3 regions of the Klebsiella sp. PL-2018 genome follow, and region 1 is predicted to be linked to each of the others. Evidence: predicted binding sites of a transcription regulator. Region 1 holds the regulator's gene; each other region holds the start of a gene.
What was found. The regulator PurR, encoded in region 1, represses purine synthesis genes. The targets are predictions, from matches to a motif close to CANGCAAACGTTTGCNTG.
Positions count from the first base shown of each region.

Region 2: the regulator PurR is predicted to act here: its motif matches at 5,292-5,309, upstream of purM (phosphoribosylformylglycinamidine cyclo-ligase).
Region 3: the regulator PurR is predicted to act here: its motif matches at 2,491-2,508, upstream of purT (formate-dependent phosphoribosylglycinamide formyltransferase).

Region 1 is NZ_CP077673.1:2,567,064-2,573,753, reverse strand. It holds gene rnt (ribonuclease T) at 1-201, shown strand, start outside; gene grxD (monothiol glutaredoxin 4) at 253-600, opposite strand; gene MKleb_RS11890 (C40 family peptidase) at 940-1,794, shown strand; gene sodB (superoxide dismutase [Fe]) at 1,919-2,500, shown strand; gene MKleb_RS11880 (MFS transporter) at 2,557-3,723, opposite strand; gene MKleb_RS11875 (cytochrome bd-I oxidase subunit CydH) at 3,888-3,977, opposite strand; gene purR (HTH-type transcriptional repressor PurR) at 4,274-5,299, shown strand; gene punR (DNA-binding transcriptional activator PunR) at 5,318-6,229, opposite strand; gene punC (purine nucleoside transporter PunC) at 6,342-6,690, shown strand, end outside.
Region 2 is NZ_CP077673.1:4,316,461-4,323,150, reverse strand. It holds gene MKleb_RS20235 (beta-galactosidase BglB) at 1-305, opposite strand, end outside; gene MKleb_RS20230 (MFS transporter) at 280-1,734, opposite strand; partial or broken gene MKleb_RS20225 (glycoside hydrolase family 28 protein) at 2,157-3,516, shown strand; gene purN (phosphoribosylglycinamide formyltransferase) at 3,560-4,201, opposite strand; gene purM (phosphoribosylformylglycinamidine cyclo-ligase) at 4,198-5,235, opposite strand; gene bglK (beta-glucoside kinase BglK) at 5,501-6,394, shown strand; gene MKleb_RS20205 (6-phospho-beta-glucosidase) at 6,404-6,690, shown strand, end outside.
Region 3 is NZ_CP077673.1:2,163,009-2,169,698, reverse strand. It holds gene ptrB (oligopeptidase B) at 1-1,094, opposite strand, end outside; gene MKleb_RS10065 (tellurite resistance TerB family protein) at 1,228-1,908, opposite strand; gene MKleb_RS10060 (YebG family protein) at 2,053-2,412, opposite strand; gene purT (formate-dependent phosphoribosylglycinamide formyltransferase) at 2,548-3,726, shown strand; gene MKleb_RS10050 (bifunctional 4-hydroxy-2-oxoglutarate aldolase/2-dehydro-3-deoxy-phosphogluconate aldolase) at 3,772-4,413, opposite strand; gene edd (phosphogluconate dehydratase) at 4,451-6,262, opposite strand; gene zwf (glucose-6-phosphate dehydrogenase) at 6,483-6,690, opposite strand, start outside.

The DNA of each region.
Region 1 (6,690 bases):
TTCGATACCGCGGCTCTGAGCGGCCTGGCTCTGGGTCAAACGGTGCTGTCGAAAGCCTGTATTGCCGCGGGAATGGCATTTGATGGTACCCAGGCACACTCGGCGCTTTACGATACCCAGCAAACCGCCCAGCTATTCTGCGAAATCGTCAACCGCTGGAAGCGCCTTGGCGGCTGGCCATTACCCGTGGCCGAAGAGTAAGCGATAAAAAAAGCGACTTCACCGGAAGTCGCTTTTTTATTGGCAGCCGAATTACTCGGCTTTCGGTTCGTCAGTCTTGTACTTCGCGGCCGTTTCTTTGATCAGCTGCTGCAGTTCGCCGCGCTGATACATTTCAATCACGATGTCACAGCCGCCGACCAGTTCACCGTCAACCCACAGCTGCGGGAAGGTCGGCCAGTTAGCGTATTTCGGCAGCTCTGCGCGGATGTCCGGATTTTGCAGGATATCGACGTAGGCAAAACGTTCGCCACAGGCGGAGAGCGCCTGAACGGCCTGAGCGGAGAAACCGCAGCTTGGCAGCTTCGGCGACCCTTTCATGTACAGCAGGATCGGGTTTTCAGCGATTTGACGTTGGATTTTTTCTAAAGTCGTGCTCATTGTCGTGCTTCCTTAAACTTCTTTACGGCAGTAATTTGTCATTGTAGCGCCCTGGGCGCAGGACCGATAATAACATTTTTTTCACTTGCCACATTTTATCTTCTGTCGGCATAAGTTGCCTTAAAAATATCATTTTATTGCTATACGCGGCAACGCGTTGCGCGTTTTTCACGCGCGGGTACCGCTGACGGAAGCATTTTTTTGCAAATGTTAACCAAACGAGACGTTAGATACAAAAGAGTAGTAACTCTCCACGATTTTATGCTTTAGAATCGATGCGGTTTGTCATTCATCGTCAGGCATCTGTATATGTCTGTAATTTAATCAGGGGATTGCTCAGTGGCGCGTCTTAACAAAATCGCGATTTCGCTCTGTGCATTACTTTTCACATCTATTTCACTTACGCCGCTGGCGCATGCTTCCGGGCATACGCACGCTTCGGCCACGCCAAAAGCGCATCCGGCCAAGGGCACGACCGCAGAGCGTAAGAAAAAAGCAGCCAGTTCTAAAAGTAAAACCACCGCCAAAACCCCCAGCAAGAAAACGTCGACCGCCAGCCGCAGCAAATCAACCGCGTCACGCCAGACTGCCAGCGCCACAAAAAAATGCGTTCTACGCAAAGGCTATAAAAAACTGTGCGCCAGCTCGACAAGGTCGATAGCGGAAAGCAAGCTGGCAACCGCAAGCGTGCAGAAAAAGTGCGTGGTGCGTAAAGGCTATAAAACCCGCTGCAAACCGGTTGCCGACGAGCCGCAGCTGACCATTGCCGACGCGCATAAAGCTCGGGTACAAAAGGCGCAAAGCACCGCCATGTCCAAGCTGATGGATCAGATTGGCAAACCCTATCGCTGGGGCGGCACCTCTCCGCGTACCGGGTTTGATTGTAGCGGTCTGGTCTATTACGCCTATAAGGACCTGGTTAAAATTCACATTCCGCGCACCGCCAATGAGATGTATCACCTGCGCGACGCCCGTCCGGTGGATCGCGGCGAGCTGCAAAGTGGGGATCTCGTCTTCTTCCGCACCCGCGGGCGCGGCACTGCCGATCACGTCGGGGTTTACGTTGGCAACGGCAAATTTATCCAGTCTCCGCGTACCGGCCGCGATATTCAGATCACCTCATTAAGCGACGATTACTGGGTACGCCACTACGTTGGCGCGCGTCGCGTCATGACGCCGAAAACCATTCGCTAATTGTGCCTTGTCGCTGCGGCGGCAGGGTAACTCTCTCTTTTGCCACATCTTTTAATTTGCTACTATTATTACCCTGCGTAATACATGGTTATTACGCAGGCAAACTATAAAAAGGAGAGTAGCAATGTCGTTCGAATTACCTGCATTACCATATGCAAAAGACGCCCTGGCGCCGCACATTTCCGCAGAAACCCTGGAATACCACTACGGTAAACACCACCAGGCCTACGTCACCAACCTGAATAACCTGATCAAAGGCACCCCGTTTGAAGGCAAAACCCTGGAAGAGATCGTGCGTTCTTCCGATGGCGGCGTTTTTAACAACGCAGCTCAGGTCTGGAACCACACCTTCTACTGGAACTGCCTCGCGCCGAACGCCGGCGGCGAACCGCAAGGCGAACTGGCGGCGGCTATTGCTAAGTCCTTCGGCAGCTTCGCTGATTTCAAAGCCAAATTCACCGACGCAGCGGTAAAAAACTTCGGCGCAGGCTGGACCTGGCTGGTGAAAAACGCCGACGGTAGCCTGGCTATTGTCTCCACCAGCAACGCCGGTACGCCGCTGACCAGCGACGCAACTCCGCTGCTGACCGTGGATGTCTGGGAACACGCTTATTACATCGACTACCGTAACGCCCGTCCGAACTATCTGGAGCACTTCTGGGCGCTGGTAAACTGGAAGTTTGTTGCTGCTAATCTGGCTGCATAAAAGCAAACCGCAGAAGCCTTGCAGCTTCTGCGGTTATTGTATGACTTCACGCAATATTAACGGTTGGCGAACGCCTCTTCCGGCTGCGCCCGGCCGCTGAATAGCACCAGCAGTAGCGCCACGCCTGCGATAATCGCCCCCATCACCGGGACAAAGGCATAGCCCAGGCCGCCAGAGATCACCGCGCCGCCCGCCGCCGCGCCCAGCGCGTTTCCGAGGTTAAAAGCCCCAATATTGACCGATGATGACAGCCCCGGCGCTTCGTGGGCGACGCGCATCACGCGCATCTGCAAAGGCGGCACCACCGCAAAGGTCGCCGCGCCCCAGACCACCATACTGATTGCCGCGCCCACCTGCGATTGCGCCAGCAGCGGGATCGCCAGCATGATAACCATCAGCAGCAGCAGAAAGCCCTTCAGCGTCCCGCTAACGGAACGGTCGGCAAACTTACCGCCAAGGTAGTTACCCAGCGAGAAGCCGACGCCAATCAGCACCAGCATGGCGGTCACAAACAGCGGAGAGGCGTGGGTGATGGTATGCAAAACGGGAGAAATATAGGTATAAAGCGTGAACATCGCCCCTGCCCCCAGTACCGTCGTCAGCAGCGCCGACAGCACCTGCGGACGCATCAGCACGGAAAGCTCCTGCTTGACGTCAGGGCGCTCGCCGGCGCTGCCCTTCGGTAGAGAAAACCACAGACCGATAATCGCAATCACGCCCAGCCCCGCCGTGGCAAGAAACGACATCCGCCAGCCGATGGTTTCGCCCAGCCAGGTCGCCGCGGGAACGCCGCCGATATTCGCTATCGTCAGCCCCATAAACATCGTCGCCACGGCGCTGGCCTGTTTGTGTTTTGGCACAACGCTCGCCGCCACCACTGAACCCAGGCCGAAGAAGGCGCCGTGGTTAAGGCTGGTAATAATGCGCGACAGCAGCAGCGTGGTGTAATCCGGAGCAATGGAAGAGAGTACGTTACCGAGGGTAAAAATCGCCATCAGAAAGATCAGCGCATTTCTGCGCGCGCGGTGGGAGAGCAGCAGAGTCATCAGCGGCGCGCCGACCATCACGCCGATGGCATAGGCGCTAATCAGCATTCCCGCCGCCGGAATCGAAACGTCCACGCCTTTAGCGATAACCGGTAATAGCCCCATCGGGGAGAACTCGGTTGTGCCGATACCAAAGGCACCGATCGCCAGCGCGAGCAGGGGAAAATTGATTTTCATGCAGGGACTCCATCAGGCCGCCTTCCGCGACGGCATCTCATCAGAAGTCAAAAGCATGACATCAATCACAGAAAAACAAAAGTGAACGAAATGGCAAAAGATTTTTGCGAAAATGATAATAATGGCGGAGAGAAAGGGAGAGCGGCCCCTCCCTTATCGCATAATTAGTGCAGTACGGCGGTCAAACCTGCGGCAACAATCAAACCCAGAACAATAATCGTCGTCGTCAGCGAAAACTTTAAATTTGTATCCATCAATTTTTCCCCCTGATTATCCCCACATGAAAAGTGAGCTTGCTCATTTTTACACAGAATAGCGTAAAAATCTTCCGAGATTTAGAGTGATGCACATTTTTGCTCTTCCCCTTTGCCCCAAGATCGGACAAAATCCCACGCTAATTTGAAAGCGTATCGGCCATTGACCCCTTCCTGTCGTTCTGTGTCGTTTTCCCGACGTGATGCCATGCTCAATTTTGGCGCCAGGGTGTGTACAGGCAAACGTTTACGTACCGATAAACAGACGATCAGGTCAAGGTCTGGAGTGAGAAGTAATGGCAACTATTAAAGATGTAGCGAAGCGCGCAAACGTTTCCACTACAACAGTGTCACATGTGATTAACAAAACCCGATTCGTTGCGGAAGAGACGCGCAATGCGGTGTGGGCGGCAATAAAAGAACTGCATTACTCCCCCAGCGCCGTTGCCCGCAGCCTGAAGGTCAATCACACCAAATCTATTGGTCTGCTGGCAACCAGCAGCGAAGCGGCCTATTTCGCTGAGATTATCGAAGCCGTCGAGAAGAGCTGCTTCCAGAAGGGCTACACCCTGATCCTCGGCAACGCGTGGAACGACCCTGAGAAACAGCGCGCCTATCTGTCAATGATGGCGCAGAAACGCGTAGACGGCCTGCTGGTGATGTGCTCCGAGTATCCGGAGTCGGTGTTAAGCATGCTGGAAGAGTATCGTCATATTCCGATGGTAGTGATGGACTGGGGCGAGGCAAAAGCCGACTTCACCGACTCGGTTGTCGATAACGCCTTTGAAGGCGGCTATATCGCCGGGCGCTACCTTATTGAACGCGGGCATCGCGATATCGGCGTGATCCCCGGCCCGCTGGAGCGTAACACCGGCGCAGGCCGGCTGGCAGGTTTTATGAAAGCGATGGAAGAGGCGCATATTAGCGTTCCGGAAAACTGGATTGTGCAGGGCGATTTTGAGCCGGAATCCGGCTACCGCGCCATGCAGCAGATTCTCGGCCAGCATCCTCGCCCAACGGCCATCTTCTGCGGCGGGGATATTATGGCGATGGGCGCCATCTGCGCGGCGGATGAAATGGGTCTGCGCGTGCCGCAGGATATTTCGCTGATCGGTTATGATAACGTGCGCAACGCCCGCTACTTTAGCCCGGCGCTGACCACCATTCATCAGCCTAAAGACTCTCTTGGCGAAGCGGCGTTTAACATGCTGCTGGACCGCATCGTTAATAAGCGTGAAATCTCGCAGTCGATTGAAGTCCACCCTCGCCTGGTCGAGCGCCGTTCCGTGGCCGACGGCCCGTTTGTTGATTATCGCCGTTAACCTTTCCCGCGGCGTCGGTCATTCCGGCGCCCGCAGCCACTCCCGGTTTAGCGTTTCGCTATCGCCAAGGTAATCCAGCAGCCATAGCAGCGCCGGCGAGGCATCGCTTTGCTGCCACGTCAGGCAGCATGCGGCGTCCGGGAAGGGGTTCTCCAGCTCCAGCGCCGTCCATGCGCCGCTATCAAGCCACGGGCGCGCTAAATGCCCGGGAACCATACCGACGCACAGTCCGGCGGAGAGACAGGTTTCTGAGGCATCCCAGTCCGGCACCACCACCCTCTTCTGGTTATCCAGCAGCCAGGTGGTCCGCTTCGGCAGCGAGCGCGAGGTATCCTCCCTGACCAGCGACGGCCAGTTGCGCAGGACGTCATCGCTCAGAGGCCCGGCCATTTTGGCCAGCGGATGGTGGCTCGCGACGACGCAGTCCCAGCTCAGCATTCCCATATCGCGAAAGGCGTAGCGGCCCCCTACCGGAATTGAGCGCGTCGCGCCGATGGCCAGCTCCACGCGACCGTCGGCGAGCGCATCCCAGACGCCGTTGAACACCTCCTGAAAAACAATCAGTTCGACGTCATCAAAATGACGATAGAAATCAACGATCATCTGCCGCATGCGCGTGGGTTTAACGATATTATCCACCGCAATAGAGAGCTGCCCGCGCCAGCCGTTGGCTATCTGCTGGCACTGCTGGCGGGTGATCTGCATTTTTTTGATAACAGAACGCCCCTCCTGTAAAAACCAGACGCCGGCCGGCGTTAATTCCACATCACGATGACGGCGTTCGAACAGCGGTACCGCCAGCCACTCCTCCAGCTGACGCACGGTATAGCTGACGGCCGAGGGTACGCGGTGCAGTTCCTGCGCTGCGGCGCTAAAGCTGCCGTTGCGGGCGACAGCATCGACAACTTCAAGCGAGTATTCGGACCACATTTTCTGCCTGCAAAATTTTTGAATTCACCTGACAAATATTAGCGTTTCACAAGCCTTAATGCACTCCCTACACTCTGCGCCATCGTACCTGCAACAATAAAAAGAGAAGATGATGCAACAACCTGGGAAAGGATTTTTAGTCTGGCTGGCTGGACTCAGCGTACTGGGCTTTCTGGCGACCGATATGTATCTTCCGGCTTTCGCCGCCATGCAACAAGATTTGAACACTTCTGCGGCCTCCGTCAGCGCCAGCCTGAGCCTGTTCCTGGCAGGCTTTGCGCTGGGCCAGCTTTTCTGGGGGCCCCTTTCCGATCGCTATGGCCGCAAGCCGGTGCTGTTGAGCGGGCTGGCCATTTTTGCTATCGGCTGTCTGGGGATGCTGTGGGTTCGCGATGCCAACCTGATGCTCGCGCTGCGATTTATTCAGGCCCTGGGGGTTTGCGCCGCCGCGGTGACCTGGC
Region 2 (6,690 bases), 1.7 Mb from region 1:
AGCGTCAAAAAAGGGATCGCGGTATTAATATTCTTCTCCGGCGTTCCTTCGGCGAAACGGGCGCTGAACCAGTCGTCAATAATCTGCCTGGCGCGAGATGAGCCGGTAAGTTCATGGTAGCGGTAGAGACCAAACAAGCCGATACCATGTGTCCATTCCCATCCAGCCCAGCCTTTTGTATCAATCACGCGCCCGTCAGGCAGGCGCTGCAGGAATTGACCATTGTCATCCTGAATTGCGGTGAGGCTATCGATCAGTTTTTCGATAAGACGGATGATTTCAGGATGGCTTATTTTCTGCGACATAGTGATTCCTTTGCGCTGTCGTTTCAGCTGTATGCTGCCAGTGGGTATTCATATGCGGATGCCCGGTAAGTAACTCTACGGTTTGTCGTACCTGCGTTGATGCATCTTCGGGTTTACCGCCAGACCGCAGACGCTCTAGCTCGAAGGTAAGCGTCTTATGACACTCCTGGCTTAGACGAAAGCGAAACGCGCCGTACATCGCCAGCAGAGTGAGTAAACCCGGTCCGATAAGGAATACCCACCAGATGCCGTTTAGCGCGGCGGCATCTTGCGACTCTGCGCCTTTGGTAAAGCCAAACGCCTCCAGCGCCAGTCCAACAATAAACAGGGCCAGGGCCTGGGAAAATTTGCGCGTTAGCATCATGACGCCCGCGTAAATGCCTTCACGTCTGACGCCGGTATAAGCTTCATCCACATCAGGTAAAAAGTTGTAGACGTTCCATGGGATAAGATAGGTTCCGCCGCGTGCGATGCCCATCACGATGGCCCCGCCGAATAAGAACCCTGATAAATGGCTAATGGAGGCGGAAAGCTGGCTGAACCACAGTAGAGCGCACATAATCAGTGCAATTGCCAGTTTGTAGGCGTTGCCGTTGCCGATGCGAATACAAAGCCAGGTAAAGAAAGGGATGGCAAAAAATTGAAATAGCGTCATCAGGCTCATTGCCTGGGAAGCTAAGGATGCGCCGACCTGAAGTACATATGTAAGATAGTGCATAAACAGCGAGCCGAAAATATCCAGGGCGACGGCTCCGCCAACGTACATCATGATGTGAATGCGAAAAGTACGTAAACGGAAAGTTGAAGCCATTTCTCGATACAGCGAAATAATTGTTTTCCCCATCCCGCGCTGAGTCGAAGGCGGCGGGAGATTCTCCCGTTCCCAGGTTCCCCGCCAAACGAAGATCCACGGTAGGGCGAAGAGTACGGAAAAGACCAGGCCGATATATAAAAATGCCTGCGATTTATCGGCGACGTGCGCCAAAATTTGTCCTGGGATAAGTGCAGATAAAAACGCTGTCGCCTGGGCAAATAGCATCCGCGCGCCAGACATTTTTGAACGCAGATCGTAACGCGAGGTCATCTCCGCAGGCAGCGTATCGTAGGGCACCATCAAGAGGGTAAAAACGGTGCTGAATAACAAATAAGTACCAAGATACCAGGAATAGCCAAAACCGCTTACCCACATCAGGGCAAAGCAAAAGGAGAGCGGCGCGCCGATAATAAAGAATATTCGGCGTCGCCCCCAGCGCGTGCGAATATTGTCGGTGATATAACCCATGATCGGGTCGGTGATGCCATCCCAAATTTTGGCGATCGCAAAGATGGATGCGGCGGCGGCGGGAGAAAGGCCCGCCACTTCAATATAAAAATAAAGCAGCCAAAGCCCGGTGATCGTCATTGCCCCGCTGCCGAAGATATCGCCCATCCCCCAGCAGAGAATATTGCGTGTTTTTACTTCCCGTGGTGCCGTTACTGTCCTCGTCATTTTTCCTGTCTCTTCTGTCAGTAAAGAGGAAGTAGCACAGTAAAAGAGGTGAAAATTTTGCGGAATCGTCATTAAGGCGCTTTTGTTAAGAACTGAGAGCGGGGCGGAGAAAGCGGATTAAATGAAATAAATAGCGTGATATGGCCGGCAGTATTAGGACGGGCGAAAAAATGAAATGTGATAGCCATCGCTATTTCTGCGGAAGGAGCGAGAAGAAATGTGTCCGAAATCACAGATGAACTGCGGGAAAAAAGGACGTTGTGAGAACGGCGACAGATTACTTATGTCGATGCTGTTTTGCCCTACGGCGATCGATAATGACTGTGTTCAGATAGCATTCCCATTTCATCTCAGGAAATCCTATGAACATTTTTCTTTCAAACTGGCGCCCGCACGCAGATGGTATTACTCGCGACACTGAGATTTTTTCAAAAAGCGCTGGATACCTTATCGCAAGCGGGCGGCGGTACGCTGGTGGTGGAAAGTGGAAAATATTACCTTGGCGGGTTACGCATGGGGTCAAACACCTGCCTGTGGTTGTCACCCGGTGCAGAACTCATCGTCAGCGATAATTATGCTGACTTCACCCAGGCGGTGGCCTTAAGCCGCGCAGAGTGCTCAGACCGGGCTTTCCTCTATGCCCAGGATGCCGAAAATATCTCGATTTGTGGGGGCGGTACTATTTACGGTAATGCCGATGGTTGGTTCTCCTCATCGGTTGATGATATGGGCTATCGCACGCCCGCCGAACAGCGGCCGCGCATGATTCTTCTGGAAAATTGCCAGCGGGTCAGGCTGGAAAATATCTGTATACACCATGCGCCGATGTGGACAATTCATCTTGTTTCATGTTCACAGGTGGTGATTGATGGCATTACCGTCGATAACGATCTGACAATGGCAAATACTGATGCGCTGGATATCGATAGCTGTCAGCAGGTACACGTTGCTAATAGTTTTTTTAGTGCGGCGGACGATGCAATTTGTCTGAAAACCACCGATAAACCGGCGGCTATCCAACGTCCTCTACGTCAGGTGACGATCGTCAATTGTACCCTGCGCTCAAAAAGCTGTGCTTTTAAAATCGGCACGGAAACCTGGCAAGATATTGAAGATATTGTGGTCAGCAACTGCACTATCTATGATTCGAATCGCGGTATCGGCCTGATTTCACGAGATGGCGGTCGGCTACGAAGAATGCTCTTTACCAGCATGACTTTTGAGTGTGTGGCGGCGCCAGCCTGTCACTGGGGGGAGGCGGACCCGATTTTCCTCTCCGCGCGCCGCAGGAATCCGCAGATCGAGCCCGGTGAGATTACGCAAATCCAGTTTCGTGGGCTTTGCGGAGAATGTGAAGGCGCCATCAATATGCACAGTGAAACCCCTTCCATGATCAACCGAATACGACTCGAGAGTATTCAGCTTACCCAGCGACTGCATTGCCACGGTTGGCAGGGGAATTATGATATTCGTCCGCCGTGTAATCCTTTTTCGCCAACAGGAATGGGTATCGATAACGCCTGGTGCCTCAACCCAGAAACGGGAAAGGCCTGGGGAGTCGAACCCTATCCCGGAGGGCTACCCGTCCTGTTTGCGCAGGGGGTTTCCGATTTAGTCATCACAGAACTTGATTGGCAGCGTCCAGTTCCCCTACCGGCAGGCTGGAATACGCAAGCGCTGTGTCTGGAAAAATGCGAGCGGTCATCCGTGCGGGAAACCTGAGCTAATGAAAAACGCCTCCAGCGGACGCCAGAGGCGGGGAAGTTTACTCTTCTGCCGCATATCCCTGCGGTGGAAGAGGAACATCATCAAGCCAGGCTTCGTTTCCTTCCGCGCGCAGGCGGCCGTCGACAAACCAGCTGATAGCAAGGGGATAGATATCGTGTTCCTGCGCCTGTACGCGGGCGGTAATGTCGTCCTCGGTATCTTCAGCGAAAACCGGTACCTTTGCCTGCAGAACCACCGGACCTCCGTCCAGCTCATCGGTCACAAAATGCACCGACGTCCCGTGCTCCTCATCGCCATTTTCCAGCGCCTGACGATGGGTGTGCAGCCCCGGATATTTTGGCAGCAGGGAAGGGTGGATATTCAGCATGCGCCCCTGGTAGTGGGCGACAAAAGCCGGGCTAAGAATACGCATGTAGCCGGCGAGAACCACCAGATCCGGCGCGTAAGCATCGATCTCGTGCATCAGCTCTCGGTCGAAAGCTTCCCGGTTGGCAAACTGGCTGGCGGCGAGCGCGTGAGCCGGAATATTGGCCGCGCGTGCGCGCTCAAGGCCGAACGCGTCGGCCTTGTTGCTGAAGACTGCACGCAGGGTGCCGTTGATTTTTTTCCGGGCGCAGGCGTCAATAATCGCCTGCAGGTTGCTACCGTTACCGGAAATCAGCACCACGATGTTTTTCATTCAATGACCACACGCTGTTCGGAATCAGAGGCTTTGATATACCCTATTTTCCACGCGCTTTCACCTTTGTCGTTCAGGAAGGCAATGGCTTTATCCGCCGCTTCCGCCGGCAGCGCGATGACCATGCCGACGCCGCAGTTAAAGGTGCGATACATTTCGTGGCTGCTAACGTTACCCGCGGTTTGCAGCCAGTTGAACACGTCCGGCCACTGCCAGGAGGATTCATCAATGACCGCCTGGGTGTTGTCCGGCAGCACGCGCGGGATGTTTTCCCAGAAGCCGCCGCCGGTCAGGTGGGCGATGGCGTGCACGTCAACGTTGGCGATCAGGTCGAGTACGGATTTCACATAAATGCGGGTCGGCGCCAGCAGATGGTCGGCCAGCGGCTTACCGTTGAGATCGGTGGTTTGCGGGTCAACGCCGCTGACTTCGATAATTTTGCGCACCAGAGAGTAGCCGTTAGAGTGCGGGCCGCTGGAAGCCAGCGCCACCAGCACGTCGCCATCGGCCACTTTGCTGCCGTCGATAATTTCTGATTTTTCTACCACCCCAACGCAGAAACCGGCCACGTCATAATCTTCGCCGTGGTACATGCCCGGCATTTCCGCCGTCTCGCCGCCCACCAGCGCGCAGCCTGACTGCAGACAACCTTCGGCAATGCCGCTGATTACGCTCGACGCAGTATCGACATCCAGTTTGCCGGTCGCGTAGTAATCAAGGAAGAACAGCGGCTCTGCGCCCTGAACCACGAGGTCGTTTACGCACATAGCGACCAGGTCGATACCGATAGTGTCGTGACGCTTGAGGTCCATCGCCAGACGCAGCTTGGTGCCGACGCCGTCGGTGCCGGAGACCAGAACCGGTTCGCGATACTTCTGCGGCAGCGCGCACAGCGCGCCGAATCCGCCCAGTCCACCCATCACTTCCGGGCGGCGGGTTTTCTTCACCACGCCCTTAATACGGTCGACGAGAGCGTTGCCTGCATCAATATCCACGCCGGCATCTTTATAGCTGAGAGAGGTTTTATCGGTCACTGCGAAGTCTCCACGCGTTTGCGGTAGCAATAAAAAACGGCGCAATTCTAACAGGGATAGCAAACGTTTGCGAGCCTGCTTTGCAGCCGATGTAAAACGGCCGTTAAGTGCGCAAATTTGATACTGTTCACGAAAATGAAACCGGGTACATTCTTCTGCTTGCCAGCGTTGTCGGGAATAATCATCATGCCAGTGAAACCGGTTTCTTTCCTGATTCCTGGAGAGATAAACCGCGAATGTGATGGATTCTGGAGGAAAGCTGAGGATGAACATTGCCGCATTTGATATCGGTGGCACGGCGTTAAAAATGGGGGTAATGACGCGCGAAGGCACGCTGCTGGAGAAAGGAAAGCAGAACATCGTCGACAGCGACGGCGACCAAATCCTGCAGGCGATGCTGGCGTGGATCGCCGCTCACCCGGCGTGTGAAGGGGTGGCAATCAGCGCGCCCGGCTACGTTAACCCGCACACCGGCTTTATCGAAATGGGCGGCGCCATCCGTAAATTCGATAACTTCGCCATCAAGCGCTGGCTTGAGCAGCAGGTGCGGCTGCCCGTGGCCATTGAGAATGATGCTAACTGCGTGCTGCTGGCCGAGCGCTGGCGGGGTAAAGCCGCCGACATGAGCAACTTTCTGGTCCTGACCATCGGCACCGGCATCGGCGGGGCGATTTTTTGTAATAACCAGCTGGTCCACGGCGCGCGCTTCCGCGCCGGCGAGTTCGGCTATATGCAAACCGCGCGTCCGGGCACCCGCGATGTGCGGCGCTATTCGATGAACGAAAACTGCACGCTGCGCGTGCTGCGCCATCGCTACGCTGAACATATCGGCAAGGCGCTGGATGACGTCACTGGCGAAGAGATTTTTGACCGCTACGATGCGGGCGACGCCACCTGTCGACGTCTGGTCGCTGAATTCTTTAACGGCCTGGGTACCGGGCTTTACAACCTCGTCAACTTATTCGACCCGCAAACGATTTTGATCGGCGGCGGGATTGTGGAACGACCGGGCTTTCTGGCGCTGCTGCGCGAACATCTGGCCTGGTTTGGCATTGCGGAATATATCGACACCGTCAGCCACGGCAACGATGCCGGGCTGGTAGGCGCGGTTTACCATTTCAATCAGCATTACCGGTCGCAGAGCGGCGACTGCGCATAGGGAGAGAACATGTCCGGATTTAAAGAAGGTTTTCTGTGGGGCGGCGCGGTGGCGGCGCATCAGCTGGAAGGCGGCTGGAAAGAGGGCGGTAAAGGGGTGAGCGTCGCCGACGTGATGACCGCAGGCGCGCACGGCGTACCGCGCGAAATCACCGATGGCGTGCTGCCGGGGAAAAACTACCCCAACCACGAAGCGATCGATTTTTATCATCGCTATAAAGACGACATTCGGCTGTTTGCCGAAATGGGCTTCAAATGCTTCCGCACCTCTATTGCCTGGACGCGCATCTTTCCGCT
Region 3 (6,690 bases), 400 kb from region 1:
GCAAGCCAGGTCACATAGGCCGGATCGTCAAAGGCAATGCCCTGGGACTCTCTTGTCTTACGATTGATCTGACGCAGGCTGGTCAGCCCGCGCTGGCGCTCTTCCACAACCAGCCAGTCGGTAAACAGGGTAAATCCTTCCAGCATGACTTCGTGACGCGGCGCGATCAGGGTCTCCCACTGCTGCTCATCGCGCAGGGTAGTACGATAAAGGCCGAAGTTCTTACCCTCACGGTTAGAGCGCAGATAGAAAGCGTGCTGATAGTGATCGAGGCTATATTCATGATCTTTACGCCGCGGTAGAAAACAGACCGGCTCGGCGTCGGTCATTTCCGCATTGAGCAGCAGCACTTCGCTGGTGGTCGCGCTGGCCAGATAGATCACCACAAACTGCTGGGAAGTCGTCTTGTGTACGCTGACGTAAAAAGTATCGTCCTGCTCTTCATACACCAGAACATCCGCACTGGCCGGCGTCCCCAGACGGTGGCGCCAGACCTGATACGGCAGCAGCGTGGTGGGATGTTTACGCACGTACCACAGGGTCTGCGAATCGTTACTCCAGGCAAAATCAGGCGAGACGTTCTCCAGCACTTCCGCAAATTGCCGGTCGTCGTTTAAGGGAAAGAAGCGCAGGCTATACTGGCGTCGGGAGAGATAGTCTTCCGCCACCGCCATCAGGCTGTTGTCGGGCGAAACGCCTAATCCGCCGAGGGTATAGAATTCGCTGCCGGCCGCACGCTGGTTGCCGTCAAGCAGGACGTCCCATTCATCCCACTCCTCTTTGACTACCGGCTGGCGTTGATAAATCGCGTACTCGCAGCCCGGCTCGTAGACCTGACGGTAACGATAGCCATTTTTGCTGTAGGGGGCTGACACTTCGCGCTGCGGAATACGGTCGATAATCTCCTTGAGTACCCTGTCCTGCAGGCTACTTTGCGAAGACATCACTTTTTTGCCGTACTCATTTTCCTGGCGCAGATAATCCAGCACTTCCGCCTGCGAGCGATCGTCATCGCGCAGCCAGTAGTAATTATCGATTCGCGTGTCGCCATGTAATGTCATGGCATGGGGGATCCGTTTCGCTTTTGGTGGCATCTGCTTATTCTTCTGCGGCTTGTATTGAGTACTAAAATTTTCAGGCTGCTTCAAAGCAGCCTGAAGGGTGACGTGACTACACAATATATAAGGGTGGCAAAAGTCGCCAGCGATGCAAGCGAAACGTGCGGATTTAGAGCGTTACGGCCTGTTTTTGCGCCTGAATATCCCGTTCGATATCCTCACGCACTTCCTGCGGGAGCTTCAGCGCTTCGCCGAGGGCGTTCAGATAGCTGCGTTCCATAAAGTGGTCAATATCAATGACCGCGCAGCTGATATAGTAAACTTCAAGCGCCTCTTGCTCGCTGCAGATGCCCTGCGCCAGGCTCTGCGGGTCGAGGGGCTGCGCCAGCGCCCGGTCAATTAACACCCGGCCCTGGACGTCGACGTTTGCCGCACGCAGCTGCTCTTCGATATTTGCCCGCTCGCGTTCGTCAATATGTCCATCGCTTTTAGCGGCGAAGACCAGCGCCATAATCAGCCGTTCGCTGCGGGCGTCGAGTTCGGCCGGTGCGGGAGATGGCGCCTGTGCGGGCGCGACATCAGCCGATGCCTGCTGCGCGCTGGCGCGCATCTTCTGCTGATATTTATTCCATAAAACGCTGCCCGCAACCGCGCCGCCGCCGACCAGCAGCGCGCCGGTGCCGTATTTGGCTAACAGCTTGCGCGATGATTTGCTGGCGACCAGCAGCCCGGCCAGCCCGCCAAGCGCGCCCGGCAGGAGTAAATTTTTGCCGCTTGATTGATCGTCAGATGAAGAAGACCGCCCCTGCTGACCCAGCAGAGACTGCAGTTGATTAAGCCAGTTAGCCATACATTTCCTCGTTGCGCGATAAGCGATACCACCAGCCTAAACGACGCGACGTCAGGAAACGTTATCGGCAGCTAAAGATGAGCAAATGTCGCGCCGGGAAGCGCGGGAGCCTGCCGCCAGAAGCGCTGGCGGCGGCAGCGTAGCTCAGGCCGCTTTCGCTTTGCGCGGCTTCGCCGGCGCCGGGGCTTCAGATTCGACGACGTCGTCGGTCTTGTCGCCCTCTTCTGCTTCTGCGCGATCGGCTGGCGCCTCGGCGGCGCCCTCGGCTTCCGGCAGCTTACCGGAGCGCAAAATATGGTTGAGGGTGTCTTTACGTTCGGCCAGCCACATCGCCATGCTATCGCGCTGCTCTTCATCGAGCGTTAGCGGGCATTCAACCAGCCAGTCGTTCAGTACTTCCGCCAGATCGAGCATTTTGTCATAAGCATCGGCCTCTTTTTTGCTGGCAAAAGACATTTTTTCCTCACCTTCGCGAATCACTACATATTTAATTTCAACCGCCATGATGCAGCCTCTCAGTACTGTATTTTTATACAGTATATCAAATTTCTTCCCCGAACTCAAATGACGCGCATAAAGACATGCGCAAACGTTTTCGTTTATAATGCGGCGCATGTTTTTTTACTGCGGAAGAGAGTTATGACTGTATTAGGTACGGCGCTGCGCCCTGCGGCAACAAAGGTAATGCTGTTAGGTTCCGGTGAACTGGGTAAAGAAGTGGCCATTGAATGCCAGCGCCTGGGAATTGAGACCATCGCCGTCGATCGTTACCCTGACGCTCCGGCCATGCAGGTCGCACACCGTTCGCACGTCATCAATATGCTGCACGGCGAAACGTTGCAGGCGCTGATTGAGCAGGAAAAGCCTGACTTTATCGTGCCGGAAATCGAGGCCATCGCCACCGATACACTGGTCGCGCTGGAGCAGGCCGGGCAGAAAGTCGTCCCCACCGCGCGCGCGGCAAAGCTCACCATGAATCGCGAAGGGATCCGCCGCCTGGCCGCTGAAGAGCTGAAGCTGCCGACCTCCGCCTACCGTTTTGCCGACAGCGAACCCGCCTTCCGCGAAGCCGTCGCCGGGATAGGCCTGCCGTGCATCGTCAAGCCGGTAATGAGCTCATCGGGTAAAGGCCAGAGCTTTATTCGTTCCAGCGAACAGCTGGCTGACGCCTGGCAGTATGCGCAGCAGGGCGGCCGCGCCGGAGCCGGACGCGTTATCGTTGAAGGCGTGGTGAATTTTGATTTCGAGATTACCCTTCTCACCGTCAGCGCCGCGGATGGCGTACACTTCTGCGCGCCGGTCGGTCATCGCCAGGAAGATGGCGACTATCGTGAATCCTGGCAGCCGCAGCAGATGAGCGCGCTGGCGCTGGAACGCGCGCAGGAAATCGCCCGTCAAGTGGTGCTGGCGCTGGGCGGCTACGGCCTGTTCGGCGTCGAACTGTTCGTCTGCGGTGATGAGGTGATTTTTAGCGAAGTCTCGCCGCGCCCGCACGACACCGGTATGGTCACGCTGATTTCACAGGACTTATCCGAGTTCGCCCTGCACGTTCGCGCCTTCCTCGGCCTGCCGATTGGCGCGATTCGCCAGTACGGCCCGGCGGCCTCGGCGGTGATCCTGCCGCAGCTAACCAGCCAGAACGTCACTTTCAGCAATATTCAGGCCGCGGTCGGCGCGGGACTGCAGCTGCGTCTGTTCGGCAAGCCGGAAATTGACGGTTCGCGTCGTCTGGGCGTGACGCTGGCGATAGCCGATAACGTTGAGGAAGCTGTTGCGCGCGCCAAAGCGGCGGCGTCAGCGGTCGTGGTCGCAGGATAAAAAAAAGCCCGGTCGCAGACCGGGCCTCTGGTGAGTGCGCGAAGATTACTTCGCGCCTTCTACCGCCTCACGAGCCAGTTTGGTGATACGGTCGTAATCACCGGCTTCCAGCGCATCCGCCGGCACCAGCCAGGAGCCGCCGATGCACAGTACGCTGTTCAGCGCCAGATAGTCGCGATAGTTCGCCGGAGAGATGCCGCCAGTCGGGCAGAAGCGAATGTGCGCGAACGGGCCGCCAATCGCCTGCAGCGCTTTCACGCCGCCGTTTGCTTCCGCCGGGAAGAATTTGAACTCTTTCAGGCCATACTGCATACCCAGCATCAGCTCGGATACGGTGCTGATCCCCGGGATCAGCGGAATGGTGCCTTCGCCGGTCGCCGCTTTCAGCAGGGATTCGGTCAGGCCAGGGCTGATAGCAAACTGCGCGCCCGCTTCGGTCACTTCTTTCAGCTGCTCAACGTTAGTGACGGTACCGGCACCGACAATCGCTTCCGGGACTTCTTTGGCGATCGCGCGGATAGCGTCCATCGCGCACTCGGTACGCAGGGTCACTTCCAGTACGCGTACGCCGCCTGCAACCAGCGCTTTCGCCATTGGCACAGCGTGTTCCAGCTTTTTCACCACGATTACCGGTACTACCGGACCGGAGGTGAGGATTGCTTCTGCAGTTGTTTTCCAGTTTTTCATCAGATTTTCTCTCGCCAGATCTATAAATCGAATCGTCTTAAAAATTGATGCAGGTTGCGCCCTGTTCTGCTCCGGAGAGTTTCTCACGCAGCGCACCGAACATTTCCCGGCCGGTTCCCACGCGCGAACCGCTCAGGTCAGGAATATGCGCCTGACGCGCGGCCAGCTCTGCGTCATCGACCAGCAGCGTTAGCTCGCCCGTCTGGCCGTTGACGCGGATGATATCGCCATCGCGTACCTTCGCCAGCAGGCCCCCATCGTACGCTTCTGGCGTCACGTGGATCGCCGATGGCACTTTGCCTGATGCGCCGGAGAGACGACCATCGGTTACCAGCGCAATTTTGAAACGGCGGTCCAATAATACACCAAGTGGCGGCATAAGTTTATGTAATTCTGGCATGCCGTTCGCTTTTGGCCCCTGATGACGGACGACAACCACGCAATCTTTGTCGAGCAGCCCCGCTTCAAAGGCGGGCAGTACGTCATGCTGGCTCTCGAAAACCACCGCAGGAGCTTCAATAATCTGGTTTTCAACCGGCACGGCGGAGGTTTTCATGACCGCGCGTCCGAGGTTACCGCTCAGCACTTTGGTGCCGCCGTGGCGAGAGAACGGTTTGTCAAACGTGGCGATAACCTGTTCGTCCAGCGGCGCGGTCGCCCCTTCGCGCCAGTCAAGTTCGCCGTTATTAAGCCAGGGTTCCATGGTGTAGCGAGAGAGGCCGAAGCCGGCCACGGTGTGAACATCTTCATGCAGCAGGCCGCCTTTCAGCAGCTCGCGCACCAGCACCGGCACGCCGCCAGCCGCCTGGAAGTGGTTAATATCCGCCGGGCCGTTCGGGTAGAGGCGCGCCAGCAGCGGCACCACGTCAGAGAGATCGGAGAAATCATCCCAGTTAATGATAATCCCTGCCGCCCGCGCCATAGCCACCAGGTGCATGGTGTGGTTGGTAGAGCCGCCGGTTGCCAGCAGCGCGACAATCCCGTTGACCACCACTTTTTCATCAAACATTTTGCCCAGCGGCATCCACTCGTTACCGTTGCCGGTCAGGCGGGTCACCTGGCGGGCGGCGGCGGCGGTCAGCGCTTCGCGCAGCGGCGCATCCGGATGCACGAATGACGATCCGGGCAGCTGCATCCCCATAAACTCAACCACCATCTGGTTGGTATTGGCGGTACCGTAGAAGGTACAGGTGCCAGGCGCATGGTAAGACGCGGCTTCGGACTCCAGCAGCGCCATACGATCCACTTTGCCTTCCGCATAGAGCTGACGAATGCGCACTTTTTCTTTATTCGCCAGGCCGCTGGCCATCGGCCCGGAAGGGATAAAGATGGACGGCAGGTGGCCGAACGACAGCGCAGCCATAGCCAGGCCGGGGACAATTTTATCGCAGACGCCGAGGTAGAGCGCGCCGTCAAACATGTTGTGCGACAGGCCAATCGCGGCGGACATGGCAATCACTTCGCGGCTGAGCAGCGACAGCTCCATCCCGTCCTGCCCCTGCGTCACGCCATCGCACATCGCCGGAACGCCGCCGGCGACCTGGCCTACCGCGTTCGCGGAGTGCAGCGCTTTGCGGATAATGTCCGGATAGCGCTCATAGGGCTGGTGGGCGGACAGCATATCGTTGTAGGAGGTAATAATGGCGATGTTATTGCGCAGCATGCTTTTCAGCGAGGCTTTGTCATCCGCCTGGCAGGCGGCGAAGCCGTGGGCCAGGTTACCGCATGCCAGCTGGGCGCGATGAACGGTGTCGGTTTTGGCCTGGTTAATCCGGGCGAGGTAGGCTTCGCGGGTATCGCGCGAGCGTTCGATGATGCGATTTGTTACCCGTAACATTTCAGAATTCATAAAGGCTCCTCAAATTTCATCTGTCCGGCCGCAGCGCTTTAGCGGTACTTTTAGGGGCTTAGGGCACCAGTACTGGGGCTCAGGGGCAAAATATCTGCAGGCAGTGTAATAAAAAAAGCCCCGGGGGTGAATCCTCCGGGGCTTAAAAGATTAAAAATTACGCGACTTGCTGCGTCAGATCATGTTACCGGTAAAATAACCCTGACGGAGGAGCTGGCGATTACTCAAACTCGTTCCACGAACGACCGTCGCGGGTGATCATCGCCACGGAGGCAACCGGCCCCCAGGTACCCGCCTGATACGGTTTCGGCGAATCACGATCGGCAGCCCAGGCTTCAGTGATGGAATCGACCCACTTCCACGCCTCTTCCACTTCATCACGACGGACGAACAGCGCCTGGATACCGCGCATCGTTTCCAGCAGCAGG